Regions from separate parts of the Psychrobacillus sp. FSL K6-1267 genome, predicted to be linked through region 1. Evidence: predicted binding sites of a transcription regulator. Region 1 holds the regulator's gene; the other holds the start of a gene.
The links. The regulator NrdR, encoded in region 1, represses ribonucleotide reductase genes. The targets are predictions, from matches to a motif close to AACACNATATATNGTGTT.
Positions count from the first base shown of each region.

Region 1 (16,265 bases):
GATGATTGCAATCTCCCCATCCTCTGTAATAGGTGTTTTTAGATCAATCAGCTTACCACTTAATTTACCTGCTAAAGCTTTTTTACGCAGCCCAGGGCTAATAGATTGAGCTATTTCTTCTGTAGTTGTAGATGAAGGAAACTCTTTTACTGCTCCATCTGGGAATTGTAACTTAATAACATCTGCCATTTTGAACACTCCTTAATTGTTTTAGATTAAATGCTGGCTTCAAAACTGTTCTTTCCTTGAACAGCTAAGCCTGTTCAGGTAATACGATTATTTATTTTAGACAAAATAAAAAACCCCATCCCGGTAAAGGGACGAGGTTTAAATCGTGGTTCCACCCTTCTTCTATCTATACGAGTATAGATGAAGCTCTGCATCGGCTAACGGGCCGGTGACCGGCAACTGCTACTTCAATTTCACAGCTACTGCTCGGAGGTGGTAAATCGATTGTCGATACTTAAGAAGCTTCCAGCCAAGGCTTCTCTCTCTATAAGTCGTACAAACTGATTATTGTCCTCTTCAACGCATTATTCTTATTCTTATGAAAATGATTATACGCCACGACTTTATCATTTGCAAGTAGTTATTTAAGCTCTCTCCAGTTTTTCCCTCGTAGAGCAACTGGATTAGTGAGTGCTTTAATCCGCTCCATAATACGCCCTGCCTTTACTACCTCTTTTTCTCCACGTTGCGTGTAGGAAAGATGATGTTGTAATTCATCGTAGTTAAAGTTCGAGGACATAAACGTCGGGAGTTGCTCTGACATTCTATAATGGAGAATTGTGCCTATAATCTCATCTCTTGTCCAGCTAGACATGGTTTCCGCTCCAATATCGTCAAGCATTAGCACTGGGGCCTTTTTCACAAACTCTACTTTTTCAGGTAGAGACTGATCTTGTATCGCTTGTTTCATTTCTCGCAGAAATTCCGGCACATATACAACGACAGAATGAATATGTCTAGCGGCTAGCTCGTTGGCTAATGCGCCTAATAGATAGGATTTACCAACACCAAACTTACCGTAAATATAGAGTCCTTTAGCTGGCAAGACATTTGTTCTTTCCCATTCGTTCAAGAAGTCTTTAGCAGCCCTTACCGCAACTACCCTACTGTCATCCTGTAAATCTAAACTTGAGAGACTCGCCTCCATCACTTCTTTAGGCATATGAATGCTGTCTATCATAGAGGTTACTTTTTTACGTTCATCCTCTATTACTCCTCGTTTACACCTTACATATTCTACATCTATTAGGTTTCGATCTAACACTAGCTTCGGCTCATAGCCCTTCATAAAGTTCGCACACTGCTCTAGCGAGGGACATTCATTACAATCATGAGACTGAGATTTATATTCATATAGCTTACTCAAGCTTCGACTTATTACCTGTTTCGAGATATCTTCGGAGTTTTCTTCTATAAATCCTTGTATACCCGGATCCTCCAATACTTCTTGCTGTAATTCGTCCAATCGAGAAGTAAATTCGGGAGTAATCACTCTTTTGAGTGTTTCATTGATTCGCTCCATTTTATTCACCTACCTTTTCTTCATACCTAGTTCTTCTAGTAATTTTTGTCTCTCTGCATCAATATCCTGAATTCCATTTGTTTCTTTTCCTGACTGTTTCAGCTCGTCATCTTTTTTATAAAACCAATCTGGCACCTTTTCTTCCCTAGTAGGTTTTTTCGAATAGGATTTCTGTTTAGAGCCTTCATTTTTCCACTTCATATATTGCTCATGCTCATTTCTTGCGAGCTCCATAGCTTCTTTAGCCGTTTTGATATCCTTACGCATCCAGTGTGATGCAATCTTCTCTGCGTAATTCTTTGTTAGTTTCATGTCCGTTCGCAGAAGAACGTATTGTAAGAGGACATTCACTACACCAATTGGCATTTTATAATGTGTGACAAAATAATTGGCTAACTGAACATCTGCAAGTATAGGCTCTTTTCCATTAGCAATATCCTTTAAAACCTTTGCAGGAGCAGTTGTTTCCAAATATTGAATCAACTCTTCCTCTTTCGTTAGCTTTTTCTCTACATTCTGTACTGGTTTCTCTGATAGCTCTATTTTTTGAAGAACTGGGGCAGTTCGAGAAACTGTTAGCTTATAATACTCGGCACATGCTTTTTTCAATCTAGCATCAGAAAGATTGAGATCATCATCCAATGCCAAAATAACAACCTTTTGCATTTCTATTGGTGATAAATTATACAAAAAAGCCAATTTCGCAATTATTTCTCTTGCTTCCAATGTCATTGCTGACTTGGGCACCAACTGTTCTGATAACCCTTCCTGCAATAAAACAAAGTCAAAATCTTCATAATAGAACGGCACAGAATTATTTCGTTTCTTTGATTGAAATTGCTCTTGCGTTGATATCGAAGTACCCGTTTTTGTTGATGGCTTAAAGACATCAACAAACGTTCTAGAAACATCTGTGAACTCTTCATGCCAGTTAGGCTTTTGTATGTAACGGTTTCTTAGCTGTTTATATGCATTTTCCCCAATTTTATTTAGTAAAAACATAGATAATAAGGGATCCTTTAAAAAGGACTCTGCATCCAAAGGAGCCTCGAGCTCATAATAGAAGGTTCTTCCTTCCTCAGTTGACTTTTGCCAAGTACGAAGCAAGCCTATTGCTTCCAGGGCAATTCTAGCCTGAAAAATTTTACCTAGTGACAAACCTAAGACGTTTAATAAATGATAATGCGTCCATTGTTCGTTATCTTTCATCTCTCCATCAGCCCATAAAGTCAAGTAGAGACTAATACTTTCAGCACCTACTAGCGGCTGATAAAATAACGTCAATAATTGACGATCATAATCAGAAAAAGAATATGGCAAGCGAATCATATATGTATCTGTTGAATGTAGCTCCTTATATAACATCACTTGTTAACCTACTCTCTAATTAATAACTTATAATGAAGGGTTCTTTTTCAAGATTTCCTTTAATTCATCGATGAATACATTGATATCCTTGAATTGACGATAAACGGAAGCAAAGCGAACATAGGCAACTTCATCGATTTCAGCAAGCTTGTCCATGACTTTTTCGCCTACCTCCTCTGATTTCACTTCAGAGTTACCAGTTCTTCTTAGCTCCTTCTCAATATAAAACACGATCTCCTCTAATTGGTCAAGTGCAACTGGCCTCTTTTCACATGCACGAATTAATCCACGTAATATTTTTTCACGACTAAATTCTTCTCGTGAGCCATCTTTCTTTACTACAATTAATGGAGTCTCCTCTACTTTTTCAAAAGTCGTGAAGCGGAAACCACAGTCTTCGCACTCTCTCCTTCTTCTAATCGCTTTGTTATCGTCTATAGGTCGTGAATCGACTACTTTAGTGCCATTAAATTGACATGCTGGGCATCTCATAGAACCTCTCCTAAATCTTATCTATAATTTTGTATTCCTATTATAACAATTTTTTCTCATAAAATCGAAAAAGCAGAGGAATAAGTTCCTCTGCTCACTCATTTAGGCATTATGTTTCATTTACGCTTGAACTGTCATGCGTTCTTGAGGTGTCTTAACTGGCCCCATACCACGTGGCATTTCGAGCGTTTCGCGCGTTCCAGCATTAAGAGCATCTGCGATATAGTTAGCTGCGATTGATGGATCTAAATCACCACAAGTATACACATCAATGCTTGCATAACCGTGCTCTGGAAAGCTGTGAATCGTTAAATGCGATTCGGAAATAATAACGACTCCACTTACACCTTGTGGTGCAAATTTGTGAAAAGCAACTTCTCTTACCTCTGCACCAGATTTTAGTGCAGCATCAACAAATGTTTGCTCGATAAATTGCATATCGTTAAGTTTGTCGAAATCGCACTCCCATAGTTCTGCAATAATGTGACGTCCCATTGTCTCCAATGTCCGTTTCCCCCTTTGATTAGTTTTATTTTTAACATCAAAGTTGACTACCACGGGGGAAAGTTAGTCCAAAGAGGTCCTAACCCTTTAAGTAGTCCATGTACTAGAAGTACACGATTCCCATTATAAAACAGTTTTTTTAATAATGCAATATAAAAAATCCTCTTTCTACTAATTCTAGAAAGAGGATGGAAATATGTTATTAACAGGAGATAAAAATTATTTATACGCAAAGAATAGCTAAAATTAGCTGTCTAGAAATTGACGATTAAAGACCACTTGCTACTTTTTTAGTAAGGTCAACTACTCTTGCAGAATAGCCCCATTCATTATCGTACCAGGCTAGAACTTTAATTTTTGTTTTGCCAATTACCATAGTCGTCAAACCATCTACCGTACTAGAATTAGTAGTTGTATTGAAATCAATGGAAACTAACGGCTCATGAGTTATTCCTAAAATACCCTTCATAGAACCTTCAGCTGCTTTTTTGAAGGCAGCATTTACTTCTTCAGCTGTCACTTCTTTTTGAACATCCACAACTAAATCAACTAAAGAAACATTAGGAGTAGGTACACGCAAAGCCATTCCATGAATCTTCCCTTCTAGCTCTGGTAGAACCAATGAAAGTGCTTTCGCAGCACCGGTCGATGTTGGAATAATCGATTGTCCACATGAGCGTGCGCGTCTTAAGTCTTTATGTGGGTTGTCTAAATTATTTTGGTCATTTGTATATGCATGAACCGTAGTCATTAAACCATTTTCAATTACAAATGCATCATTCAATACTTTGACAACGGGCGCTAAGCAGTTTGTTGTACAGCTTGCATTTGAAATGATTTGGTGATTTTTCACATCTAACTTATCGTCGTTTACACCAATAACAATCGTTGCATCTTCATTTTTGGCAGGTGCTGTAATTACAACTTTCTTCGCTCCTGCTTTCAAGTGACCAGATGCTTTTTCACCATCATTAAATTTTCCTGTGGATTCAATAACGATATCCACGTTCAATTCTTTCCATGGTAACTTTTCAGGCTCACGTTCATTTACGATTTGTACTTTTTTACCGTTAACGATTAAAGCATTTTCGCCTATTTCAATTTTTCCAGTGAAAGTGCCATGCGTAGAATCATATCTAATTAAATGAGCTAAAGTTTCTAATGGGTATCTCGCATTGATAGCTACTACATTTAAATCCTCTTGTACGATTGCTTGGCGAAATACCATTCTCCCGATTCGTCCAAAACCATTGATTGCAATTGAAGCTGACATATAATAAGTCCTCCCGTAACGTGTGATACTTTTTGTTTTATAATCATGCATTAGTATAACACATTTTTAGAATTATGTAGCCTTAAAATAGCCCATTTTAAAATTCATTATTTTCAAATAATTATTTTTTCCAAGATTTTAAAATTTTTTCTAATTGCTCCTGAGTAGACTCTAAAGTACCATTATTATAAATAACAGCATCTGCACCCTTTTCCTTTATAGAGAGCGGCAGCTGTGATTGGATTCTTGCCTTTGCTTCCTCCATAGAATAATTGTTTCTTGACATTAGCCTATTCAATTGCGTTTCTTCTGATACAGTTACAACAATAATCTTATCGACATAGGATTGTAGTCTACTTTCAAACAGTAAGGGAATATCCATAATAATAGTTGGGTAACCCGCTTCCAAAAGCTCTTCCTTTTGCCTCATCATCTCAGCTCGAATAGCTGGGTGCATTATGTCATTTAGCTGCTTTCTTTTAGCGGGCGAGGAAAAAATGATTTCTCCAAGTTTTGGACGATTTAGATCTCCATCTGAAGTTAGTATATCTTCCCCAAACACATTTATAATCGCTTGTAGGGTTTCGGTCCCTTTTTCAACTACGACTCTTGCTACAAGATCAGCATCAATAATTGGATAATTCATTTCCTTTAACATATTTGATACAGTACTTTTACCGCTAGCAATACTTCCTGTTAAACCAATAATCATGATGAATCCTCCGTTATTTTTGGCACGAACCACAATAGGTAGATGTTCGACCGGCAATTGTTTTCTGCTTGGTTGGTTTCCCACAGATTGGGCAATTTTTTTTGCTATACATTTGTAGTCTATGTTGCATTGTTCCTGCTCCCCCATTTATAGAGCGATAATCCGAGATGGTACTTCCCCCATTTTCAATACTGTCTAATAGCACGGCGACAATTTCATGGAACAATTGAATTTTTCTTTCCTTGCTAATTCTTTTTACTTTTCGAGCAGGATGAATTCTAAGATTAAATAACGCCTCTGTTGCATATATATTGCCACAACCTGAGACTACATGGCCATCCATGATGAATTCTTTAATCGGTTTATTTTCGTATCGTGGGAGAAGGCTCATATTTAGGTAATGGTCTAGCGCTCCTTTGTTAAAAGGTTCAGGAGCCATTAGCAGTAACGGCGGATAATCTGCTTCGGTTTCTAACAGACGCAGTTCACCAAACCGACGTATATCGGCATATACAAGCATATCATCCTCATCAAAATGAAGCGTAACATGACTATGCTTCTTAAACTTTTCCTCCATGATGTCATCAAGACTTCGTACATAGAACCAAGCACCTGACATGCCAAGATGGGAGACAAGCAAAAATGATTCTCCGTCTTGATTTTTTAAATGAAAGTAAATATATTTAGAGCGGCGTTCTATTCGAACAATCGCCATTCCGGGAAGAGCAGACTGGAAAGATTCCACGTCTGCCCCCTTAATGATTGCTTCCTTCCCATTTTCCTTTGAATGAATAATAGTAGGGGAAACATCTACTGATTTAATCAATTTTCCCGTAACAACTGGCTGAAGTCCTCGAACTACCCCTTCAACCTCTGGTAATTCCGGCATACTTAAAACTCCTTACTTTGTATCGTACCAAGATGATCCATATGCATATTCAACTTTTAAAGGCACATTTAATTTAATCGCTGATTCCATTACTTCCGGGACAATTTTTTCTAATAGAGCTATCTCCTCTGGAGGAGCCTCAAATATTAGTTCATCATGCACTTGCAGGAGCATTTTTGTTTGCATATTTTCTTTTTCTAATCGTTCAGCCATATCAATCATTGCTTTTTTAATGATATCGGCTGCACTTCCTTGGATAGGCGTATTCATCGCCGTACGCTCTGCAAAGCTTCTCAAGTTAAAATTAGAGCTTGTAATCTCAGGTAAATATCTTCTTCTATTTAATATTGTAGTAACAAAACCTTTTTGTTTCGCTGTTTGTATACTTTCATCCATATATTCTTTCACGCCTGGGAAGCTTTTTAAATACTTGTCGATAAAAACAGCCGCTTCTTTGCGTGTGATATCTAGGCTTTGAGAAAGACCATAGTCACTAATTCCATAAACAATTCCAAAGTTTACAGCCTTGGCAGCACGGCGCATATTCGAGTCAACCTCGTCTGCACCTACATGAAACACATCCATAGCAGTTTTAGTATGAATATCCATATTATTGTTAAATGCTTCGATTAGATTATCATCCTCCGACATATGAGCAAGCACACGTAACTCTATTTGAGAATAGTCAGCTGCAAACATCACCCATTCCGGGTTAGATGGAACAAACGCTTTACGAATCTTTCTTCCTTCCTCGATACGGATAGGTATATTCTGTAAGTTAGGGTTAACAGAGCTTAAACGTCCTGTTGTAGTAAGCGCCTGCTGATATCTTGTGTGGATTTTCCCATCATCTGTATGGATCTCTTTTAGGAGACCTTCGATATAGGTTGAATTTAACTTTCCTAACTGACGGTATTGAAGAATTTGCTCTATGATTTCATGCTCATTTGCAAGCTTCTCTAATACATCGGCTGCTGTAGAATAACCTGTCTTAGTTTTCTTAATTGGCGGTAGTCCTAGTTTTTCAAAAAGAATCACTCCAAGCTGCTTAGGCGAATTGATATTAAATGCTTCACCTGCTAGGGCATGAATGTCCTTTTCAATTTGTTGTAGCTTGATCTCTAAATCATGACCCATTTCTACAAGAACCTGCTTATCTACCTTTACTCCATCCGACTCCATCGTTCCTAAAATAGAAGCAAGTGGCAATTCCAATTCCTTATATAGCTTAAATTGTTCATTTTCTTTTAATTTCTTTTCTAGAATAGGCTTTAAATGCCAGATAGCCAAAGCCTTCCTAGTAGCATGCTCCGCCAGTTTCTCTTCCTCTGGAACAGATTTTTTTGCTCCCTTTCCATATATCTGCTCGTTGCTTAATACATTAAAATAACCATACTCTTTTCCAATAGATGCAACATCGTCTGCAGATAATGAGGCATTATCAATATAAGCTGCCAGCGTTAGGTCAAACTCTACTCCGGAAATGCTAACTCCATGCTTTCTACTTACCGCTTGGGTCGCCTTGGAGTCCACTACATATTTTGTCTTCGACTCATCCTCTAGCCATGTACAAAATTCTTTTGAATGAAAAGCAGCTTCCCCTGGAACAAAATAGGATTGCTCTCCATCGGATAAAGCGATTCCTAATAAATCCGCTGTATGGTATTGTTCATCATATAATTCCAAGTGAAGAGACATTTCATCCTTTAATAAAGTGAAATCTATTTCCTTTACTATTTCAAATTTCGTTTCAGTAGTAGATTGCTCTTCCGCCACATATTCCGTTTTTTCTAATAAAGTTTTAAAGGATAGTTCCTTCCATATAGAGATCACTTCATCCATGTTTGGTCCGCTATAAGTGATATCTTCAAGTGAAACTTCAATAGGAGCATTTGTTTCAATGGTAGCGAGCACCTTACTCATCTTTACCTGTTCCTCGTTAGCAACAAGCTTCTCCTTTAGCTTAGCACCGCTAACAGAGTCAAGTGCCTTGTATAGATTTTCGACAGAGCCATGCTCCTTTAATAGTTTAATCGCTGTTTTTTCTCCTACACCTGGAACTCCCGGGATATTATCGGAAGCATCTCCCATCAATCCCTTCATATCAATGATTTGAAGCGGGGTTAGTCCGTATTTTTCCTGAACATGCTCCGGTGTATACTTCTCTATATCTGTTATTCCTTTTCTTGTAATGTAAACAGTCGTGGAGTCTGTAGCTAGCTGAGTTAAATCTTTGTCCCCTGACACAATGACTACTTGCTGACCCGTCGTCTCCGCCTGGCGGCTAAGCGTCCCTATAATATCGTCTGCCTCATACATTTCCAGCTCATAGCGTTTAATACCATAAGCATCGATTAGCTTGCGTAAATACGGGAATTGCTCAGAAAGCTCTGGTGGAGTTTTCTGTCTGCCACCCTTATATTCTCCAAATGTAGAATGTCTGAAGGTTGTTTTCCCAGCATCAAATGCCACAAGCATATGAGTTGGATTTTCCTCGTCCATAATTTTTTGGAGCATCATCGTAAAGCCATACACGGCGTTCGTATGTATTCCATGTTCATTTGTTAATAAAGGAAGAGCAAAGAATGCGCGATAAGCCAAACTATTCCCATCTAATAATAGAATTTTTTCGGAAGACATGAATAAATTCACTCCTTGGTTTATATTGTTTTACATTAGCTTCTATACAATATTAAAAGTGCATTTTCGTATTAATACATTTAGCTAAAAATAAAATCGTCATTCCCTATATCTTACCACGACAGTAAGGGGAATGACGATTCATATACTATTCTAAGTATCCTGAAAGGATATTAGCATAAGGTGAATCTGATGGAATAATAATCATTGTATCTTCACCAATGGTTTTCTTATAGGATTCTAACGTTCTGTATAACGAATAGAATTCAGGATCCTTAGAGAAGCTCGAGTTATAAATTCTCGCTGCCTCAGCATCACCTTCTGCTACAAGAAGTGCAGCTTCTTTTTTTGCAGCAGCCTGCATTTGAATAACTTTACTATCCGTTTCTGCTTCAATTCTCCTCTTGTCAGCATCACCAGTAGATAAAAACTTTTGAGCAACACTTTCACGATCGGAAATCATTTCGTTATAAACAGATTGCTCATTCTCTTCTGGCAAGTCTGTTCGTTTAATACGTACATCTACTACTTCAATACCATATTTATCTTTTGCTAGAAGTTCATTTACTTCTTGTGTTATTTGATCGTTAAGGCTTCCTCGAGATGAATTTTCATCATTAATAATCTCGTTGTAATTTAATTGACCAAGCTCTGAACGAACGACCGAATAGATGAATTCTTCCATACGTGAGCTTGCATTAACAATATTCCCTGCATTAGATATCATATCTTTAGGATTAACTACTCTCCAAATTGCATAATTATCAATAATTATTCGACGTTTATCCATTGTATTTATTTCTGCCTCAGACAGATTATGATTCATTTGATATTTTGGAATGGTCGTTACACTTTGGACAAATGGGATTTTCATATGCAATCCTGGTGAATCCTTAATGCTTTTAATCTCACCAAACTGACGAATAACCTTATATTCCCCTTCTTTCACTACATAAATATTAGCAAGGGCAATTACTGCTATTACAAAGACTACTAAGATAGTAATAAAAGACTTAGTATGCTTTTTAAAATCAATTGGTGTCTTTTCTTTCTTTGGTTTATTCGGAACAGTCTTAAACTTAGATTCTAAATTTGCAAAAGGGTTGTTGTTATCTGACATTATTGTCCACTCCCTTCTTCTGTCTTCGATTCATTTGTTGTGGTAGCTGCAGGTGCATTTTGTTTAGTAGATTCTAGCGGTTGTAATGGTAAGTATTTCATCGTTCCACCATCATCATTCATAATATAAATTTTCGCGCCCGGTAAAACGGAATCTAATGTCTCCATTACTAATCGCTGTCTTGTTATCTCTTTGTTATTTTGATATTCAGCATAAAGCTTATCAAATAAGGCTACATCCCCTAAGGCCTGTTCTATACGGGCTGTTTGGTAACCACGTGCTTCAGAGATAATTGCATCTACTTCACCCTCTGCCACACTTATTTTCTCATTTTCATATTTTTCTGCTTGGTTTACCTTTGTATTTTTTGTTTCCTCCGCATCCGTTACTGCGGTGAAAGCTGCACGGACCTCTGCATTTGGAAGCTCTACATCTTGTAATTTTACGGTTAAGACAGTAATCCCTATATCATACTTTTTAATCAATGACCCTAGAAGCTCGTTTGTATCTGCTTCTATTTGAGCCTTCCCAGAAGTTAATGCATCATCAATTTTAGAATTCCCTATAACTGAACGAATGGATGCTGAGGTCGCATCATGCAACATTTCTTTTGGATTTTCGGAATTAAATAGGTACGATTTTGGATCGGTAATTTTATATTGTACTACTAGGTCCGTCAATACGATATTGTCATCACCTGTTATCATTTTTGTATCCTTGTCATATGAAGTTATTTCCCCACTCTCATCCTGCTTGTATCCAAACTGAAGGCTAAAAGTTTCTTTTGATAACTTTTCTACCTTCTGAATTGGCCAAGGAAGTTTAAATTTCAAACCAGACTCTGTTATTGGCTCACTCGCCTCACCAAACGTAATGACGATTGCCTGTTCTGATTCATCTACTGTATACCAAGAAGTAAATACTGCGGATAAAAGAATAATTCCAACTATAGAAACAGCAATAATGGTCAATAATCTTTTTGTACTCATATCTTTTCCCCTTTCTCTCTATATAATTCTTTTACGGAAAGAAAGGGTAGTTGGTTTCAAAAATATAAATATTTAGATTTTTTATGCTACGTTAAAAGTTAAGGGTGATTTAAAAGTGCAATAAAAAATGAGCTGGAAAATGTATCTCCAAGCTCATTAATTAATACTAAATAACCCGTTTGTCGGAAAAGTATTGTGTAGTTTTAAGATTTTCAGTCATTTTCTCGCTTAACCCTTTACATGGACCTGCTCACTTAAGGCTGGTAGAAATCCTAATTCAGAGTTTAGGGATGGATAGTAGAACGCTATTTGTAATAATTTTAAAGTTGTAAATTGGCGATTTCCCTAGCGTTACCCCTTTTAGTAAATATAAAAGCTTGTATTAATGTATGCAAGTGCAGTAGTTCCTATATTGGTGCAATTTTTAAGAGAATTAACCCACCACTTGTTGATAGTAGTGAATGAGGATCCTTTGCAGGTGAAGCTAAAAGAGGGTTTTATATATAAAATATTAAATTTTTTCTTTATTGAAAAGGCATTTTGTTATTGTACTAACAAAGACATTTTAGCCTTTGATGGAGTTTCATATTTGACTTTAATATTCTTTTGCACAAAATTACCTCCCCCTACTCCATACAAGCCTCCATGATTACTCTTATAACTATACACTCGATATTCTTCCCCCTTTTTCAATGGGCGAATGGTTGTTAAAGTTCCATTGCTCTGTAATTTAACTAGATTAGTGTCTTGATGAATCGTCACCTTACCGATTTGACCTAATTTTAGTTCCGTTTTACCCCACATTACCTTTTGTGGTTTTACTTGTTTTTTTATAAATTCTGTTTTAAAGCTGTATGCCCCTCCACTTGATGGAGCACCGTCAGTTTCTACTTTAAAATAGTATGTACCCTTTGGAATATTTATCGATATTCCATCATTTTCAGTAACATTTTTAAATGTATTAACAGATATTTCATTTAAATAATTTAAATTTGTATCTAAAATGGATAAATAAGTTCCCATATACACTGAATTTAAGTTGATTGTTAGAATGCCCTCCTTTGGAACGATTACTTCATAAAAGTCCATATCATGACGATATTCAAACATACCTTCCACTTCTGTATCAAGTAGAATTTCTTGTGCTTCTTCAATAGAAGTATTCTGATCTTTATCAATCTCGGTTGTAGCAAAAGCGTGTCCACCCATCCATAATCCACCAAATATGATGCTTATTCCAAAAATAGTACTTATCAATCCCTTTTTCATACTAATTCCCCCTGTACATTATTTACTTCTTGACTACCACATATTTGCTTATAATTACTTTTTAATTTTAACATAAATATCCAACAAAAAATCACCTTCCAGAAATGTCTAAAGGTGATTTTTTAAAATCTATTTAAAAAATAGTTGTTAATTCCAAGTATTATAGGAGGATAGTTGGTAACCCATTCGTACTTGTTTAGTTTTATAAAGATAAACAAACAATTGCAAGTGCTAGTATTATAAAAACTACCTTCATATAGACATATTACCGTTTAAATGAAAACATAGCTGAAATATACTGTCCCCTGCTAGAAAAAAACATACCCTAAGTTTATTATTATATTAAGTTAGCAATAATCCTTTTAATATTACTATTTTAGGGGGTCAACAATCGCACATTATTAACGGAACTAAAACGGCAGGCTTTGAAAAAGCGAAATAGTTATAACTAATGCCGATAAAGATCCTGCGGACAGTAAGGTTAACATTTTTCGCCAATTTATCTCTTTTGAAGGTTTTGCAGCCTCTCGGGAAACCGCAATCCATATCACAAAAGAAACTATGGCTACAATGGCAATAACATCTTTAGACATATTTAATACCCCCTTGTATTATTCAGTTAAAATGACGCGTTTGTTGAACACAACTTAAACAACACTGTTCTACTAACCCGTTGCTTAGCTCAATAAGAAAAAGTGCTTTACTCCTTCTTGAAGTAAAGCACACCGTTAGTTTAAGTGCAATATTTCACTATCATTCTTTTGTATTAATAATTAAATGATTTTCAACTCTCGCTCTCTATAGACAGGAAGCTGATTATCATTCATACGGCAAAGGTTGAGTTCCATCGACATCGGTAAAGCCATATTTTCTCGCTAGTTCAGCCACCATTATTGTTTCTCCAGAAAACTTAGATACCGTGGTGTCTGATGCCAATGCGACAACCGCACGGCCTACATACGCCGTCGTTTCAGTTGTTCCATCCTCTGGTCCAAAACCCGAATCTATAACTCTTTCTGTTCTCATCCAACCTGGGCAAACAGCAACGGCTGAAACGTTGTAGTCCTTTAATTCCTTTGCCATTCCTAGTGTCATTCGATTGATAGCATTCATAGCTAAATCGTAATATAAATTACTTGAGATTGTGTCTTTGATAAAAAATGTAATATTTACAATTAACCCTTTATGGTGTTGGGCCATCAGAGGTACAGCGTATCGAGTAGTCAGCAAGTAAGCTTGAGGTCCAGCAACCATCATAGCATCCCAATGCTCCAGTGGTCGTTCCCAAAAATGCCGCCCATCAACTGATGGTAGAGAACTTTCGGATCCACCAAATACACTATTAACTAAAATATCAATGCGACCATGTTCCCTTTCAATTTGCTCAAATAAGTTCCTTACATCATTTTCACTTGTATGGTCACACTGTATTGCGATGCCTTTACCTCCTCTAGAAGTAACACCATCGGCAGTTTCTTCAATGGTTTCTGGTCGATTATCGGTTGTAGACCCCTTTACACTCCGTCCTGTCACATACACCGTCGCTCCTGAACTGCCTAGTTGAAAAGCAATGCCCCTACCCGCCCCACGGGATGCACCACTAACAACAGCAATTTTCCCTTGTAATGGTTTCATATTTTCCTAACTCCCTGCCCCTTTAGTTAAAAGTCATGTTAAAGTTTCCTTTTTAATAAATTCAACAAATTTATTAAGTAGTACATGAGTGAAATCATAAATGATAGAAGTATAACAATTATTGTACCGAATATATAGATTGCTGTTTCGGTAGCATCACCGCCATCAAACACATTTCCAAATAGAAAAAAGAAAATTACACTAACCATTAAAGTTAAGAAAAATATACTAATATACTTTGACATATTATCCCCCTCCACAATCCAACTTTACCGTAATAATCTAGACCTTTATTAAACTAAAATGCCGTATTTGTTAAAGTGGGAATATGTATTTTGTGAATTTCATTTATCATTATTCAACTTATCTATTTCAAACCAGGTTCTTAACTGTTCAGGATAGCTTAGCCTTTCCTCTGAAGAACTTAACTTGCCGTCGGTTCGATAAAGATCATCATTATTATAGCGTGGATAAACATGTAAATGATAATGCCAAACATCCTGGCTTCCTCCAGGTTCGTTATGTTGTCGAGTGGAGATACCATCGCATCTGTAGCACTCCTTTAATGCGTAGGATATCTTCTGCGCCAACTTATGAATTCGTGTAGCATATTCAACAGGTAAGTCGAAAATATTTTCAAAATGTTTATTTGGAACGATGATTACATGTGCTTTATTATTTGGCCACCACAATGTTGCGATTAAAGCCGTTACATAATCATCTTTGTACACAATATCTTGCTGTTTAGATTGGATTAGCTTGTCTTCTTTATCCTCAATACCTTTTACCAAAAGACAAAATGGACAAACATAGCCTTCTGGCATATGACTATAATGAATCATACTAATAACCCCTTTAAATAAATTCATACGCATTAGGTTCCTGATGTGTAATTAAAAAGCTGCTTCAAGCTGACTTCGTATTTTATTTCTTAATCAAACCACCAATAATCTTTGGACCATATTTAACAGCTGCACCTCCAGCTACAGTTAGTACTGTTGCAATTACACCAACAATGAACTTTTTATTACTATCGTCTTGTTCGCGTGCACTCTGAGCATGTTTATCCATTCGATCGTAAATCGCTTCCCTTTGTTCTTGAGTAATATCAACTCTTTTCAATTCATCCTTATAGACTAATATAATCTGTTTTAAAACGTCAAAAACATTTTGTGATGAACTACTGGACAAATCGGTTACTTTTAAGAACATATCTTTAATATTTGGTGCAAGTTGCATTAGATTTTCAATATCTTCTAACGAAAGGTCAATTTTTTCTTTTTCTAATAGTTCAGATGCTTTTTCAACTAACGATGATACGTGTGTCTCTTCTTTGTTTTTCCCGCTCATAAAATATCCTCCACCACTAATAAAGTAATTAATACTAATATTATTATCAGTCTATTCTGAATATTAGTAAAGTTAATGTTTCATATTACTTTTCTACTTTCAAATATAAAAAGAGCACCCAATAGATGCCCTTCGATGTTATTATTCAATTTCCGTTACCCGCTATATGTTCACAATGAGGACATAGAAAATTGACTTTGCTTGTTAAACTAAAGCCGTGTTAGTTCAATAAACTTCTCTTAATCCTCACCCTAACAAAGGCACTATTATTATTGGTAAAGCTAGACTTATTAAGAATGTAATAAGCCAATCTCTTTTTTTGGTCGTCTTAAGTAGTATATTCAATACAGAACAAATACAAATACAAATACAAATACAAACTATAAATCCGAACAATATATTGATAAGTTCCATAAAATCCCCATATATTACCTTTTTCCGATTTTACCATAAATCCATTAAATAATTATTATAAAAGTTGTTCTAGTATATT
Region 1 covers NZ_JBBOOR010000001.1:2,649,930-2,666,194, forward strand. The annotation lists gene thrS (threonine--tRNA ligase) at 1-189, opposite strand, end outside; T-box leader at 314-538, opposite strand; gene dnaI (primosomal protein DnaI) at 590-1,531, opposite strand; gene MHB55_RS13505 (replication initiation and membrane attachment family protein) at 1,541-2,896, opposite strand; gene nrdR (transcriptional regulator NrdR) at 2,927-3,391, opposite strand; gene speD (adenosylmethionine decarboxylase) at 3,512-3,895, opposite strand; gene MHB55_RS13520 (glyceraldehyde-3-phosphate dehydrogenase) at 4,164-5,168, opposite strand; gene coaE (dephospho-CoA kinase) at 5,290-5,880, opposite strand; gene mutM (bifunctional DNA-formamidopyrimidine glycosylase/DNA-(apurinic or apyrimidinic site) lyase) at 5,894-6,769, opposite strand; gene polA (DNA polymerase I) at 6,782-9,409, opposite strand; gene hflC (protease modulator HflC) at 9,558-10,529, opposite strand; gene hflK (FtsH protease activity modulator HflK) at 10,529-11,518, opposite strand; gene MHB55_RS13550 (hypothetical protein) at 12,062-12,787, opposite strand; gene MHB55_RS13555 (hypothetical protein) at 13,198-13,380, opposite strand; gene MHB55_RS13560 (SDR family NAD(P)-dependent oxidoreductase) at 13,607-14,422, opposite strand; gene MHB55_RS13565 (hypothetical protein) at 14,461-14,667, opposite strand; gene MHB55_RS13570 (HIT family protein) at 14,767-15,264, opposite strand; gene MHB55_RS13575 (hypothetical protein) at 15,347-15,772, opposite strand; gene MHB55_RS13580 (YunG family protein) at 16,242-16,265, opposite strand, start outside.

Region 2 (16,265 bases), 380 kb from region 1:
CGTACACATCACGCAAATGGGTATCTGCATCAAATTTTCTTTTTATGTATTTAGTTAAAGCTTTTACAGTTAAATATGTATGAGACATAATATCAACTCCTACTACTTGATGACAAGCTAAAAGCTGTTCTACTGTAGAACAGCTTTTAGCTTATTTATCTAGTGTATTCTCAGCAGCCAAGCATGTATTTTCCATTAACATAGCAATAGTCATTGGTCCTACTCCTCCAGGAACTGGAGTAATTTTAGATGCTACTTCTTTTGCAGAAGCAAAATCTACGTCACCGCATAACTTGTTGTCTTCATTTCGATGTATTCCAACATCAATTACAACTACGCCTTCTTTTAAGTAGCTAGAGTCAATCATTTTCGGCTGACCTGTAGCCACTATTAAAATATCAGCTTGCTTTGTAATATTATGTAAGTTCTTCGTTTTTGAGTGGCAGTAAGTTACCGTAGCATTCTTTTGTAAAAGGAGCTGACCCATTGGTTTTCCAACGATATTACTTCGCCCAATAACCACAGCGTGTTTTCCTTCTATTTCAATGTCGCTATATTCTAATAGCTTCATCACCCCAAAAGGTGTACAAGATAGGAAGGTCGGCTGACCAATCATCATCTTTCCTACGCTTACTGGATGAAATCCATCTACATCTTTCAATGGAGATATAGCTGCAATTACACGATCCTCATTGATTTGTTTAGGGAGGGGCAACTGAACTAGAATGCCATGTATCTTTTCGTCCTGATTTAGCTTTTCAACACTATTTAAAAGTTCTTCTTCAGATATAGTTTCTTCCAGCTCAATCATAACCGAGTACATACCAAGTCTTTCACATGTTCTAGTTTTACTGTTCACATAGGTTTGAGAAGCTGGATCACTACCAACTAATACAACAGCTAATCCTGGTGTAATACCTTTTGCTTTTAGATTATCTACACGTTCTTTTACTTTTTCTGTAACTTTTCCAGCTATTTCTTTTCCATTAATTAGATTATCTGCCACTATAAACGCTCCTTAATGTTGAAGATTATTGCTCTGTATATTTGGATAATACTCCATTAACAAATCTACTTGATTTTTCGTCTCCATAAACTTTGCATATTTCTAATGCCTCATTTATAACTACTTTTGCTGGAGCTTCGTTTGCATATAATAATTCATAAACAGCTATACGAAGAACTGTTCTTTCGATTTTTGGCAATCTGGATAAAGACCAGTTTTCTAGCTTGTCTGATAAAGAGGCATCGATTTCTTCTTTATGTTCAATTGTACCCTTTACTAAATCTGTTAAAAAAGGGTCATTTTCTTCAGTAACATGCCCTATAGCTTCTTCTATTGTAATTTCATGATTGTCTAGCTGGAATATTGCCTGCAGTGCTAGCTCCCTTGCTTTTCTACGTTTCATTATTTGTTCTCCTTTAAATGTAGCTATCTAACCCATAATAGCATATTTTTTTAGAAAGTGCTTATTAGAAAGAAGAAAATAAGAAAAAGAGCCCCTAGGGAGCCCTTTTCTATTATTCTGTAGCTTCAAATTGCACACCAGTAATATGAACATTTACTTCTTTTGGAACTAAACTAGTCATATTCTCAATTGCTTGGCGTATTTGGGATTGGACTTCTCTTGCAACAGTTGGTACGGAAGCACCGTATTTTACTAGACAATATACGTCAATATACAAACCATCATTTGTTATTTCTGTTTTAATGCCTTTACCATGCACCTTTTTTCCTAATCTTTCTACTACTCCTGCAGCAAAGTTTCCTCGCGTTCCCGCGATACCCTCTACTTCATTTGTAGCAATTCCAGCAATTACTGTGATTACTTCAGGAGCAATTTCAATTGTTCCTAAGTACTCTTTGCCTTCAGGAGTCATTTGAACAAATTTTTGTTCGGTTGTTTCTGTCATATGGCTCACTCCTTTTTATGAATTCATCACATCGTATTTCTCTAAAAACTTTGTATCAAAATCTCCAGATACAAATACCTCGTGATTCATGAGCTTTTCATGAAAGGCAATTGTTGTTTCCACACCTTCGATTGCAAATTCTCCAAGTGCGCGCTTCATCTTAGCAATTGCCTCTTCTCTCGTTTCACCATACGTGATAAGTTTAGCCACCATAGAATCATAAAACGGTGGAATCGTATAGCCTGGGTATACTGCTGAATCCACTCTTACCCCCAGTCCACCTGGCGGTAAATAAAATTCAACAAGTCCTGGAGATGGCATGAAGTTTTTATCTGGGTTTTCTGCATTGATACGACATTCTATAGCCCATCCATTAAGTTTAATATCTTTTTGTGCGAAAGGCAATTTTTCTCCTGCTGCAACTTTTAACATTTGTTTTATTAGATCTATGCCAGTTATCATTTCCGTAACAGGATGCTCCACTTGAATTCGGGTATTCATCTCCATAAAGTAAAACTTTTGGTTGATATGGTCAAAGATAAACTCAACCGTCCCAGCGCTTTCATAACCAACAGCTAGGGCAGCTTTAACTGCTGCATTACCCATTTCAGCGCGCAGTTCCTCAGATAGTGCTGGAGATGGAGCTTCCTCTACAAGCTTTTGCATACGTCTTTGCACGGAGCAATCTCTCTCTCCTAAATACACTGCATTTCCATAAGAATCTGCTAGCACTTGAATCTCTACATGACGAAATACCTCTATATATTTTTCTAAGTAAACGCCAGGGTTACCAAATGCTGCTGCCGCTTCTTTTTGTGTTATTTTAATCCCTTTGATCAAGTCTGCTTCATCTTTTGCTACTCGTATTCCTTTACCACCACCACCAGCGGTCGCTTTGATGATGACTGGAAAACCTATTTCATTTGCTACTTTTAGTGCGTCCTCTTCGGTTTCAACGATTCCCTTAGATCCAGGAACAGTCGGTACTCCTGCTTTTTGCATAGTTTCCTTAGCAACATCCTTTATACCCATGCTTTTAATCGCTTGTGATGTAGGACCAATAAACTTAATGTCGCACTCCTCACAAAGCTCTGCAAATTCAGCATTTTCGGCTAAGAATCCATAACCCGGATGTATGCCTTCGCAGCCAGTTAACTTGGCCACACTGATAATATTTGAAAAGTTCAAATAGGAGTCTTTCGATAATCTAGGCCCTATACAATAAGCCTCATCTGCTAGTTGTACATGTAAAGCCTCTCGATCCGCTTCAGAATATACAGCAACAGTTTCAATATCAAGTTCTTTACATGCTCTAATTATACGAACAGCTATTTCGCCACGATTGGCAATCAACACTTTTTTCATGATGCTTACCCCTTTCCTCTTTTGTTTTCCTATTTATGCTTTTACTAGGAACAGAGGTTGGCCATATTCTACCAATTGTCCGTCTTTAACTAGGATTTCCACAATTTCTCCGTCTACTTCTGCTTCAATTTCATTGAATAGTTTCATCGCTTCTACGATACATACGATTGAGTCAGCAGTCACTTTACTACCAACTTGTACATATGCAGGCGTATCTGGAGAAGAAGATTGATAAAATGTGCCGACCATTGGAGAAGTAATTTTATGTAAAGAACTATTATCTTCTTCAACTGGAGCTAGTTTTGCTACTTGATTTTCTGTTTCTACTACTTTTGGAGCCTCGTTAACAACCGGAGCCTGTATTGTTTCTACTTTCGAAGCCTCTCCAACTGATGAGCTTTCTAATGATTGAATAGTCGATTTGTGAGAGTTTTTATCCCCTCTTTTAATCTTAATTTTAGTTCCTTCTGATTCATATGAAAACTCATCTAGTGTAGACTGATCAATTAGCTTAATAATTTCTCTGATTTCTTGGATCTTCATTTAGCCCATCTCCCTTAATTACTATTTAATACTTCCCTTTTCATTTTAGTCGTTTTTAGTTTAATTGGGAATAGAAACGTTTAAATGTTCATTACTTTTAGGGAATAACAGACTTAAACAAACCAAAAACTACCTTTTATACAGTAACTTTAATACGCTATATTAGTGAATTTATTTAAAAAAATTAAACCATAAATTGTTATATATAGTATAAACAGAAAAAAAGTGCCCGTTATAGGCACCTCTCTTACAGACCATCAAATTTTACTTCTACTTGATAAGCTTGAGGATATTCTCTCTTCACTGCATAAACAATATCAGAAGCCTTTTTTGAGGATTGCTCATTTGAAACTACATCAATCAACACTTTGTTGTCCTCTATACGAACTAAGGCATCATCATAGCCTAGGGACTTTATGATAAGCTCCAACATCGCTTCTGTTGAATCTATTTTCACTAACTGCTCAATTTGAGAATATGCCTCATTTTTTTGCTCAGCTGTAAATTCAGTTGAAGCAACCTTAGATTCAAGTTGCTCATGGAGTTGACTACGTTTTTCTTGAACTTCCATACGTAACTCTTCATAAGCATTACTGTGAGAAACAAATGATTCTTCATTTGTGGAAGCTGTTTCTACTAACTTAACATCCTCTACCGAGTCATTTGAAAATAAAGCAATTCCATCAAAAGGGGATGGTTTTTCTGTTGCGTAATACACGGTTACCACTGCAACTAAGCTTAATAAAGTTAAAAACCAAACGGATCTCTTTTTAATATTCATATTATTTATCCTCCAATTCCATTTCTTCTATCACTATTCGATGTGGAGATATTTGCAAAACAGATGAAAGGGTTTTTATAAGATTGTTTTTTATACGATTATCGCTCGCTCCTTCCGCAACTACCAGTATTCCAATCAGTTCTTCTTTTTCCATCTTGCTCTCACTTGTCCATTGGAAAAATGATGAATCACTTTCCTTTTTATTTTCAGATCGTTCTGCGTAATGAAAGTAAATAGACACCTTGCCAACCCCATGAATTTTTTCAAGTATTTCTGAGAGCTCATCCTTCGTTTGAGCTTCTGGAGGGGTGGAATTGTTTTTTACGTCATCCGTCAGCCCAAAAATCTCTGAAAATAAGAGACTAATGACTAATACTGCTAAACTTATAACTACAAAACGAAAAGTGGGTTTTTGTTTTAATGAGATAGTAGTTCACCCTTCTTTTCATATTGGATAACATACTTTATGCAACACAATCTATTTATATGAAGAAAAAGGAGATAATCCATACGATTATGGAAAGTTTTATGAAAAAGCCTGTTCTCTCCTTGTCCAATTGCTCGATTAAGATAGATAGAATTTCTCCAATTATGACAATCAGGAGAATTCCATATAGTAATGCTGAGAAATCTACCATTAACCCTTCACACCTATCAATAGTTTGGCAAAAAGCATGATTAAAATTATTGTAAAGAAAAACGCAAAGGCTATTAATACGGAGATAATCGAAAGTACAAATAATGTTTTTCCAATATCATCTAATAGACCGCTAATCTGCCCATCAACAAAAGGTTCAAGAATTGCACTGAGAAAGCGATATAGAAACGCAATTAGAATTGTTTGTATCGTTGGAATAGATATTAAAACTAATATAGATACCAAAATAGAATTTCCTGTGATAGCAGAAGCTGTAGATGAGTAGCTTTTCATTGTACTGATACTTTCGGTAAGCAAAGAACCAACAAAAGGTATATTGTTAGAGATCAATCTTTTTACTGTTTCATTTACAGCCCCGCTCACTGACCAAGTAATCACACCATTGACCGTTATAAATAGACTGTATAACAGAAGCATGATGGAGGTGGCTCCCACCAAAGTCATACGGATTAAATCTGACATTTTAGAAAAAGAAATGGCAGGTTGAATCCTTGTGATTAAATCAAAGAGAAAGGCTGCTAATAATGCAGGAATCATAATTTTATCTACCATAATAGATGTAAAGGTTGAGAACAGCAAAACGACCGGGTTCCATAGAGTGACTAGAAATGCCCCTCCAGATAAAGCTATCCCTGCCGTTAATACTGGATAGACTCCCAAAAACACGTGTACCAGCTCACCTGTTACTACTTGAACCATTTTTACTGTTCGAAAGGCAGGCTCCAAACAGTAAAAACAAATAATAAAAATAAACAATAATTTAAATAACCTTTTACTGCTGGGAATAAGCCATTCCAAACACATAAACGCAAAACCGAACAGGAGAATATAAACGAACGTTTGTATTACTTCTTTTGCTGGTTGCAAAATTGTTGCAATAATTTCATCCATTACTGCTCATTCCTTCAAGAGAGTAGTCCCATAACTGAAAAAAACTTTTCATAAAATTGTTTCATATGTTGGAGCCATACGATAAGTAAGATTGCCTTAGTCGTGAATGTAATCAGTGACGCCAAACTAGTGTACTCATAGTCCTCTAAGAGTTCTTCAACAATTTGCGAAATAAATAGGAGGATAACTGAGAACAATAATAGTTTTACGATTGGTAGAATCGCTTCTGGAACACTGGAGATATACTGATTAATAAAAGGAATAATGATTGAAGTAGTTAAATACGTTAAAAAGAGAAAAATATAAATGGTATAAATAAGGGAGTGAAGTTTGGGGTAGATTTCTTTAACTAACTGCAACAAGCAAAATGCTATTATAATAGTAATATAGACAATCATTTGCTAACTCGTCATAACAAGCCATTCTAAAAATGAGGAGATTTCATAAAAGAACAGCCTTAGTAAACGAAGCAATTCTATTGTCATGTAAATGTATCCTACAAAAAACAAAAAAAATGCAAACTCTTTTTTCCCTGTCGATTCAAAAAACAAGTGAAGAATTGCTATCAATAAGCCTATACCCGCAACTCGAAGTACATCGTGAAGTTCCACAATGCCTCCCCCTTCCCTATTACGTACTATATGTGGGACAGGTGGAGAATATGAACGAATAGTAAGGAAATACCTAGTCCGCTATATGTAACAAATTGAATAAATTCATAGTTTCTATTTATGTATAAAAATACGAACAATAAAAAAGTACACAATTATATACATATACTTTGCGATGAATAAAGTATAATTGATTTTTCACTTTAAGAGTATGTGTTCCGCAGCATGAACGATAAGCCATCATCGTGGCTTACCACAGATTCGCCGCCTGTCGTTCCAATAAACAGACTGACAAATGGTCGTTTTATAGAAAAATGCTATTTTGGAATTAATTAAATTCAAAAAAATTAGCGATTATTTTATAATGATTATGGATAAAACTATGAATTAAAAAGCGAGCCAATGTCATTGTAGGAATAGGCAACTATAGATTGTAAACTAGTATAAAAGGAAACAAAAGTGCTCTACTCGGAAGTTTTTAGCTAGCTGTATAATCCAACCAGTTCGCTTACCGTAAAGAATACTTGCATCCGGTAAAGGGAATAATATATTGAGCTAATCCAGCAAACGCTCTAAACTTTCCAATTAACTTCAAGAGGCATTGCGTTTGAAAATAGAGTATGTTTCTAGTTCAATATAAAAAGGTACCAGGAGGTTTCCCTCTTGATACCTTTTTTGATTATATTATGCTCTTGAAACGTATGAGCCTTCATCAGTATTAATGATAAGTTTATCACCCACATTAATAAATAGTGGCACTGTAACAACTAAACCTGTTTCTAATTTAGCAGTTTTTGAACCACCACCAGAAGTATCTCCTTTGATTCCTGGCTCAGTTTCTATAACTTCTAGTTCCACTGATTTTGGTAATTCTACACCAAGTGTTTCTCCTTGGTATTGTATTACTTGTAATTCCATGTTTTCACGAAGGAATTTTAATTCATATTCGATTTGGTTTTCATTAAGCTCTAATTGCTCGTATGAATCCGTGTCCATGAAGATATGTTGATCTCCGCTTGCATAAAGGTATTGCATTTTTTTGTTATCGATTTGAGCTTTCTCCACTTTTTCTCCAGCACGGAAAGTTTTTTCATTCACAGAGCCGTTACGTAAGTTTCTCAGTTTTGAACGAACAAATGCAGCACCTTTTCCCGGCTTTACGTGTTGAAAGTCTAGAACACGGTAAAGAACGCCGTCTACTACGATTGTTAAACCTGTTTTAAAATCATTTACTGAAATCATTTAATTTCCTCCAAATTACGATAATATTAATAATTCTTTTGTAGAGTGTGTTAGCTTTTCTAGGCCATTCTCAGTCACGAGTGCATCGTCTTCTATACGAACTCCACCTATGTTCGGTAGATAAATCCCAGGTTCTATTGTAATAACCATGCCTGGTTCTAAAACAATGTCCGATCTGAATGATAATCCAGGTCCTTCATGAACTTCTAATCCGATACCATGACCAAGTGAATGGCCAAATGCTTCCCCGTATCCTTTTGAAGCGATATAGTCTCGTGCGATCGCATCTGCTTCTTTTCCAGTCATTCCTGGTTTAACCTTTTCAAGAGCTAATAATTGAGCATCTAAAACTACTTGATAAATTTCTTTTAGTTTTTCACTCGGCTCTCCTACTGCAAGAGTACGGGTTGTATCAGAGATATAACCATTATAAAGAGCTCCGAAATCTAATGTAACAAAATCTCCAACTTCGATTACTTTGTCTGTTGCTACTCCATGTGGCAATGCAGAACGTGTCCCTGAAGCTACAATTGTATCAAAAGAAGAGGAAGTAGCGCCACGTTTACGCATAAAGAATTCCAGTTCATTCGAGACTTGTAGTTCCGTCATGCCAGGTTTTATGTAAGTCACAATATGCTCATATGCCTCATCAGCTATACGACAAGCTGCCTTTATTATACTAATCTCTTCGTCCGTCTTTATCAAGCGAATTTTTTCAACCACTCCCGACAAAGGTACAAGATCTGATGAAACAGCTTGCTTATATAATTCATAAACGCTGTAAGTCACATCATCTTTTTCAAAGCCTAGTGATTTAATACCCATTTCTGTTACTTGGTTAGAGACTTCCTCTAATAGAGTTTTAGTATGCTGAACAATACGAAAATCCTTCACTTGACTAGCAGCCTGTTCGGTATAACGGAAATCTGTGATAAACACTGCATCATCTTTAGATACAATTGCGACACCTGCCGTACCAGTAAAGTCGGTAAGATATCGTAGATTGTACCCGTTTGTGATTAATAATGCATCCACGCCTCTTTCTTCTAATGCTAAACGCAGCTTTTCTAATTTCATCATTAGCCCTCTTCTCATTATCAAAATAAACTCTATTGTCTATTTTATCATAGGAAAGGGAGTGGGTAAATTTTCATTTTCCAATCGGCTGATCCTTGGAATGAAATATGGCTGACTCCATTAGAAATCGCACACCTATAACGACGATGCAAATAAAGGGAATGGATGTTTTTTTTATCGTTTTAATCATTGTAGCATCACTGATCAGCCACTCTACGATAAATGCTAGTATAATCCCAAAAATGATACTTGAAATAGCAACTGGAACTTTCGCTGTCAAAATACTTATATAATAAATCACTAAACTTATTGCCCAAATAACTAGAAACAAAACTAACCAGCGAAGATAAACATTTGTATCATCGAACATCTCGAAGGATTTTGAATAACCTACTGGATTCCATTTAACAAAGTGAAATAAATGTAAAAATTTAAGCAATGCAGTAACTACAACAGCAGCTGCTAAGCTCGTAAAAAAAGATAAACTTTTCATGCACAACATCCTCCTTTTTAATCAGTTTGTGCCTTTCCTAGTTTTACTAAACAAAATAAGAAAAACATTTCCTATAGAAGATTCATAAAAAAATAAGTCTTTAAAGCAGTAGTTTTACATGTAAAAAAAGAGCATATGCAGAATCTGCATATGCTCTCTTCTAGAATATTTACAGTCCACATTTTAGCTGTGCATTGCAATTTGTACAAGTGTTACAACCACCCATTTCCTCTACCGTACCTTTACGACAGACTGGACAAGTGTTTCCAACTTCAGATCCTATTGTTACGTTTGTAGAACGTAAATCCTGAATCGTATCGATCAAGACAATCGGACGTTTTTCCATTACTTTTTCTTCTTTTACTGCATCATCATCTACTGTGTTTTCTTCTGCTTTTAGCGTTAATACCTGTGAATCACGACTTCCATCTACGTAAACTGTTCCACCTTTTGCTCCACCGCTATACAATCGCTCATAAACTGCCTCTACTTGTTCTACAGTATAGCCCCGAGGTGCATTTACTGTTTTCGATATAGAGCTATCAATCCAACGTTGGATGATACATTGAACATCTGCATGTGCTTCTGGTGGTAATTCCATGGCAGTAACAAACCAGTTTGGCAATTCATCTTCTTTTACAGTTGGATTTGCATCCAAATATTCCTGTACGATATCCGCTTTTACTTCGATAAACTTACCTAAACGGCCACTTCTGTAATACGTGAATGAATAATAAGGCTCTAATCCTGTAGATACTCCAACCATTGTTCCAGTAGAGCCAGTAGGAGCAACCGTTAATAAATGAGAATTACGAATTCCTTTTTCAAGCACTGCTTGACGAATCTCTTGGGGCATAGTTTGCATAAATCCAGTTTCCGTAAATGCCTTACGAAGTCTGTTCGTCTCTTCTTCCGTCTCTCCAGTCAAGAATGGGAAGCTTCCTCTTTCGCTTGCAAGCTCCGCAGATGTTTCATAAGCAGCTACAGCAATTGTCTTAAAGATTTCGTCCACAAGGAGATTTCCTTCCTCTGAACCATACTCTTTTTGGCAATAGATTAAAAGGTCTGCTAATCCCATAACTCCAAGACCCACACGTCTTTCTCCTAGAGCTTGAATTTTGTTCTCTTCTAAGAAATATGGAGTTGCATCGATGACATTATCTTGCATACGAACACCAACACGAACAGTTTCTTTTAATGCTTCAAAATTTACTGTTTTAGTATCTTTGTTAGCAAATTGCGCTAGGTTTACTGCAGCTAGGTTACAAACTGAGTATGGTGCAAGTGGTTGCTCTCCACATGGGTTTGTAGCGACAACTTTTTGTCCATATGCAGTTGCATTTGTTTTTTCGTTAGCATTATCGATAAAGAACACACCTGGCTCTGCAGAATAAGTTGCACAGATATTGATAAGGTTCCATAATTCTTTTGCTTTCACTGTACGGTATGTACGAACCTTGTAGCCCATACGCTCCCACTCGCGAACGTCACCAATTTTATGCCAGTTTTCATTATAGAAGGTCATTTCTTCTTCTGTATAGGATTCTGTTGCTGGGAATCGAAGGTCGAAGTTCCCGTCCTCTTCCACAGCCTTCATGAAATCATCTGTAAGAGTTACAGAAATGTTTGCTCCAGTTAGAAACTCAGGGTTATGAACTGAGAAAGTACCTCCGTCACGCAGTTTTGTTTCTGCATCGCGGATAATCTCATCGCTGAAGCCTCCTAAGCCTGGAATGTTTTTATAGTTAACAATTCCCTGGTACATAGCTTCTTCTTGTGCAGTAAGAGGCTTAAATTTAAGCTTGTCCTTTGCAAGTTGTTTAATGGTTTCATCCTTAGTGTTCTCGATCAAAAAGCGAAGAATACGTGGATTTTGCATTTTAGAAATGATAAATTCCGCAATATCTGGATGCCAATCCGCAAGCATAATCATTTGTGCTCCGCGTCTTGAACCACCTTGTTCTACTAGGTGAGTAAGTTTAGCAATATCATCTAACCAAGATACAGACCCTGATGATTTACCGTTTACACCACGAGCCAATGTATTACGTGGACGAAGAGTAGAACCATTTGTACCTACTCCTCCACCGCGACTCATGATTTCCATTACTTGTTTACGGTGATCACTGATTCCTTCACGTGAGTCAGCAACAAAAGGCATAACATAGCAATTGAAGTAAGTTACATCTGTTCCTGTACCCGCTCCATATAATACTCGTCCAGCAGGTATAAATTTAAGGGAAACTAATTGTTGATAGAACTTTTCAAACCATTCAACTCTCTTTTCTTCCGTTTCTTCTACAGAAGCAAGTCCAGTTGCATTACGCTTAGCAATTTGTTCATAATAAACCTCTAACGGTTTTTCAATTACACTCAAAGGACGGCGAACGATGCCTGATTTTATCTTAGAGCTATCATCTATTGCACTGCGATAGTCTTCTTCGATTAATACTTCCGCCGTTTTATCTTCATCGTTAATAGAGACAATATAACCAAGACCTCTAGCAGGAAACTTAGGGTCTTCCTTTACTGTTAAAACGACAAAATCTCCTACTTTTAGCGTTTTCTTCTCAGTATCCTTGAATGAATATCTGTCAATCATTACCAATCGAGATACACCTTTGTGTGTTAGATTCATATCTTCTGTTATTGGATGGACTTGAGGAAATAATTCGATATCTCGATTTAATTCTTTTACATTTAATTTCATATTAGTTTCATTAGTAGTAGTTACCAATTGTTTTTCCTCCTTTCTACAACTCGCATTGACACAAGATGTAGTAGCTTTATATATCATACGGTACTACATATAGAGGTGTAAAGTGATTTAATTTGGCAAATTAAATTTTAAGCATTAATTCCTATTCCTCATTTTGACCATATGCCTTTAAGACTTTTATTTTTTTAAATTCCATTCGTCATTTGCATAACGCCGTTTTTCCAACGTTTTCACATATTCAATTTGTTTCTCATTTAAGCTAAATGGCACCAATTCAACATTTAAAGCTTCTGAAAATCCATCCCTAAAAGCAACCTTGCATATGTCTATAGGTATCGGTTTTTGTAATAATTTGTTTATAGCGACAGCTTTTTGATTTATACTTTTTTTCACCTTTTCACGTGCTTCATCCGTAGAAAATTTAAAAGTTTGAACTAGTTTCTCATCGTCTAAATCTAAAAGTATCGCTCCATGCTGTAATATAACACCTTTTTGTCTAGTTTGAGCACTACCTGCAACCTTTTTACCTTCCACCACTAGCTCATACCAACTAGGTGTGTCAAAGCAAACGGCAGTTTTAGGATTCTTTAGAGCTTGTAGCTTATCAGGAGTGTTAGGAATAGAAAAGTAAGCTTCTAATCCAAGACTCTGAAATCCTTTCAACAGTCCCTCACTGATTACTCGATATGCCTCCGTGACTGTTGCTGGCATATCTGGATAGTCTTCCGAAACAATGACGCTATATGTAAGTTCATGCTCATGAAGAACTCCTCGCCCACCTGTTGGTCTTCGAACAAATCCTAAACCAAGCCTGCGAACTGCTTCCATATCTATCTCTTTTTCTACCGATTGAAAATAACCAATTGATAGAGTTGCAGGATTCCATTCGTAAAATCGAATCACAGGTGGAATCAAACCTTCACTATGCCAGTCTAGAAGTGCTTCGTCAAGCGCCATATTATAAGATGGGGCGCACGGACCTGAATCAATAAAGTACCATTTTGTTTTTTCCAAACTTCTCCCCCCTAACAACGCTATTCATTTTACCAAAATGATTGAATTGTATCTAGCAAATCTTTTATAATAGATATTGGAAGTATAGAAAGGGGAAAGACCGTGTTAGAGACTCTTTATATTATCATAGCAATATTGGTCGTATTATTAGTTTATGCTGGAATTTCAGCATACCGACTAAAGAAAACAGTTACAAACCTTACACAGGAACAATTCATCGAGGGTTATCGAAAAGCTCAGTTAATCGATGTGCGTGAACCAAAGGAATTTGATGGAGGTCATATTCTTGGTGCAAGAAATATACCATCATCTCAATTGCGTCAACGACACAAAGAAATTCGACCAGATAAGCCAGTATATCTTTATTGCGGAAATGGCGCAAGAAGTGGACGCGCAGCCATGTTCTTAAAGAAAAAAGGCTACACGCAGCTTAACCAATTACAAGGTGGTTTTAAAAGCTGGACTGGAAAGATAAAATCCAAATAATATAACATAAGGTTCTTCTTACCAAGAGGAACCTTTTTTGTTTAGAGCTTTTACATAGGGGGATTGGCTAATGAAGGTATTATTTTCTAACGAAGAACAATTTAGAGAGTTACACCCAAACTATGAGGATTTTGCTATTTTAACACGGAGAGTCATTAAGCTCTTAAATGAAAATTATGAGGGGAATTGGCAATTAGTGGATATAGGAGATCATATAATTCAATTAGATAACAGTCTAATCGAAATGATGGAAAATGAACTGATTCAATACAAAATTTTAGGAAATATTTATGAAGCAAAGCCATTAAGTAAAATTGCCAATAAATCTTCACTTTCGATGGAGAGCAAGCTAGAGATTGTCAGTACCTTTGAAAATACGGTTATTTTATTTCCTGAATATCAAGTGGCTGTAACGATGGCCTTTAATTTTTCGGGAGGGAATGCTTGGCCTGAATATTTTTTCTTTTCCACTTCCCCTGAAGGTGCCCTTTACTTTTTAGAAGAAATAAACGAAAAGCTACGTGAACTTCTCAAGCAATCTGTCACCTATTTGGTAGACACGGAACACGGGGTACAACGAAGAAAATATGGGGAGCAAGCTGCCGTTCAAAGAGAGGAAGTTTTACTCGAGAACCATATTAAACAAGATATTTTTCGTTCTATCGATGAATTTTTTAATGAGGACGGTCATTTTTTCAAGGAATACGGTCTTCCATACAAAAGGGGTATCTTACTTTATGGTTCCCCCGGCAATGGAAAAACAACATTAGTTAAATCTATAACAGGATCTACAAAGGCTCCGGTGGTGTATTGGCAAATCACTGAATTCACAGGAAGCCATTCAATCCAAGAGGTTTTTGGGATAGTTACAAGATTAGCGCCAGCTATTCTAGTAATAGAGGATATTGACTCGATGCCTGAGTATACACGCTCCGTCTTTTTAAACACGCTAGACGGAACACAATCTCGCGAAGGGCTATTTATCATTGGAACCACTAACTACCCTCAAAAGATTGATCCTGCACTTATTAACCGAGCTGGAAGATTTGATCGTGCCTATGAAATTCCTTCACCACCGCAAAAGGTAAGAGAAAATTACTTACGTAAGGTAGATAAAAAGAAGATTTTTACTGAGGAAGTATTGACAGATATAGCTAAACGTTCAAAGGGCTTATCTGTTTCCCAATTAAACGAATTGTACATGTCCATTGCATTGAATTGGCATTACGATGGGGAGCTTGGATACGAAAAACGTATTAACGAACTAATTCAACAAAACAAACGTACTCTTAAAAATGACTGGGAAGAGGACGATCATTCTATCGGCTTCTAATTTCTGCATAAACACTCCTGGATTTTAGTAGGAGTGTTTACTTTATTTATATAACTTTATATACATAATAAAAGTATGAATATTATATTTCGACTTGAAAAAATATTGAGTTTCTTCTATATAGAATGATATATAGTTTATGAGAGAGACATCATACTTAAAATCGTCCTATTATATGCGCAGAATGGAGATATTACCTCCCGCTCCATCTCTAGTAATTAAACGAGAGACTATCTAATCGATAGACGAATATTACTTCAGTTTATCTCTGGAGTACTACCACTTCTCTTTATTTCCTCCGTGTTTGTAAGTACATTCCCTCCCTTCAACCAATTTTCTAATATATCATTGAAAAATTCTGGAGCTGCTAATGGAATTCCATGGCCTATACCACTAATAGTAATCGCATTTGCACAATCATGTTTGTTTAATAGGTCTCCCGCCGAATTTTTCATCACTTTTTTTTCTTTATCTCCAACAGTTATTAATAGTCTAGTTTTTACATTAGAATATTCGAATGGAATATGAAAGGACATATTCTCCTCAAGAACTCTTGTAAGGGTTTTTAAAGACATTTGGTTGCTCTCTTTGAAGTATTGTTCAAATCTATCTTCTCCTATATACAATGTCTTTGCTTGGAGCTTAGAAAAGGATCTACTCTTTATGAACGGATAAGTTAACTTTAACGAAGGTTTAACCATTTGCTTTCCAAGCGGTATCTTTCTTACGAGTGCACTATTAATCATTGCACAGTTTATTAAATTTTTGTTAATACATAGCATTTGAATAGCTATTTGTGCTCCTAACGAAAAACCAACAACAATTTTCTTCTTATCTTCATGCTGTTCCTGAAGTAAATGTATGAGTTGAAAAGCGCAATCCTCTATAGAGACAAATTCGCTCTCATTATTTTGGCCATGACCAGGGAGATCTGGTACAATACAATGATAGTTTTCTTTAAAGTACTGAACCTGCTTATCCCACATCCACCCCGCTACTCCTCCACCATGTAGAAATAGGATTATTTCGTCGTTCTCTTGGCCAAATTCCTTGTAATATAGGACCATTTTATTTCCCGCCTTTTCTTTTGTCCTCCAGACTGTAATTGTTTATCTGAGATGCCATCTGCTATCTTCTG
Region 2 covers NZ_JBBOOR010000001.1:2,273,283-2,289,547, forward strand. The annotation lists gene xseA (exodeoxyribonuclease VII large subunit) at 1-91, opposite strand, end outside; gene folD (bifunctional methylenetetrahydrofolate dehydrogenase/methenyltetrahydrofolate cyclohydrolase FolD) at 152-1,006, opposite strand; gene nusB (transcription antitermination factor NusB) at 1,032-1,409, opposite strand; gene MHB55_RS11465 (Asp23/Gls24 family envelope stress response protein) at 1,522-1,914, opposite strand; gene accC (acetyl-CoA carboxylase biotin carboxylase subunit) at 1,930-3,279, opposite strand; gene accB (acetyl-CoA carboxylase biotin carboxyl carrier protein) at 3,313-3,822, opposite strand; gene MHB55_RS11480 (SpoIIIAH-like family protein) at 4,070-4,603, opposite strand; gene MHB55_RS11485 (hypothetical protein) at 4,605-4,844, opposite strand; gene MHB55_RS11490 (hypothetical protein) at 5,086-5,241, opposite strand; gene MHB55_RS11495 (stage III sporulation protein AE) at 5,241-6,152, opposite strand; gene MHB55_RS11500 (hypothetical protein) at 6,167-6,550, opposite strand; gene MHB55_RS11505 (SpoIIIAC/SpoIIIAD family protein) at 6,554-6,763, opposite strand; gene efp (elongation factor P) at 7,448-8,005, opposite strand; gene MHB55_RS11515 (M24 family metallopeptidase) at 8,021-9,085, opposite strand; gene MHB55_RS11520 (hypothetical protein) at 9,156-9,575, opposite strand; gene MHB55_RS11525 (vitamin B12-dependent ribonucleotide reductase) at 9,745-12,312, opposite strand; gene MHB55_RS11530 (lipoate--protein ligase family protein) at 12,472-13,308, opposite strand; gene MHB55_RS11535 (rhodanese-like domain-containing protein) at 13,411-13,794, shown strand; gene MHB55_RS11540 (ATP-binding protein) at 13,865-15,127, shown strand; gene MHB55_RS11545 (alpha/beta fold hydrolase) at 15,385-16,194, opposite strand; gene MHB55_RS11550 (ABC transporter permease subunit) at 16,149-16,265, opposite strand, start outside.
Region 2: the regulator NrdR is predicted to act here: its motif matches at 12,343-12,360, upstream of MHB55_RS11525 (vitamin B12-dependent ribonucleotide reductase).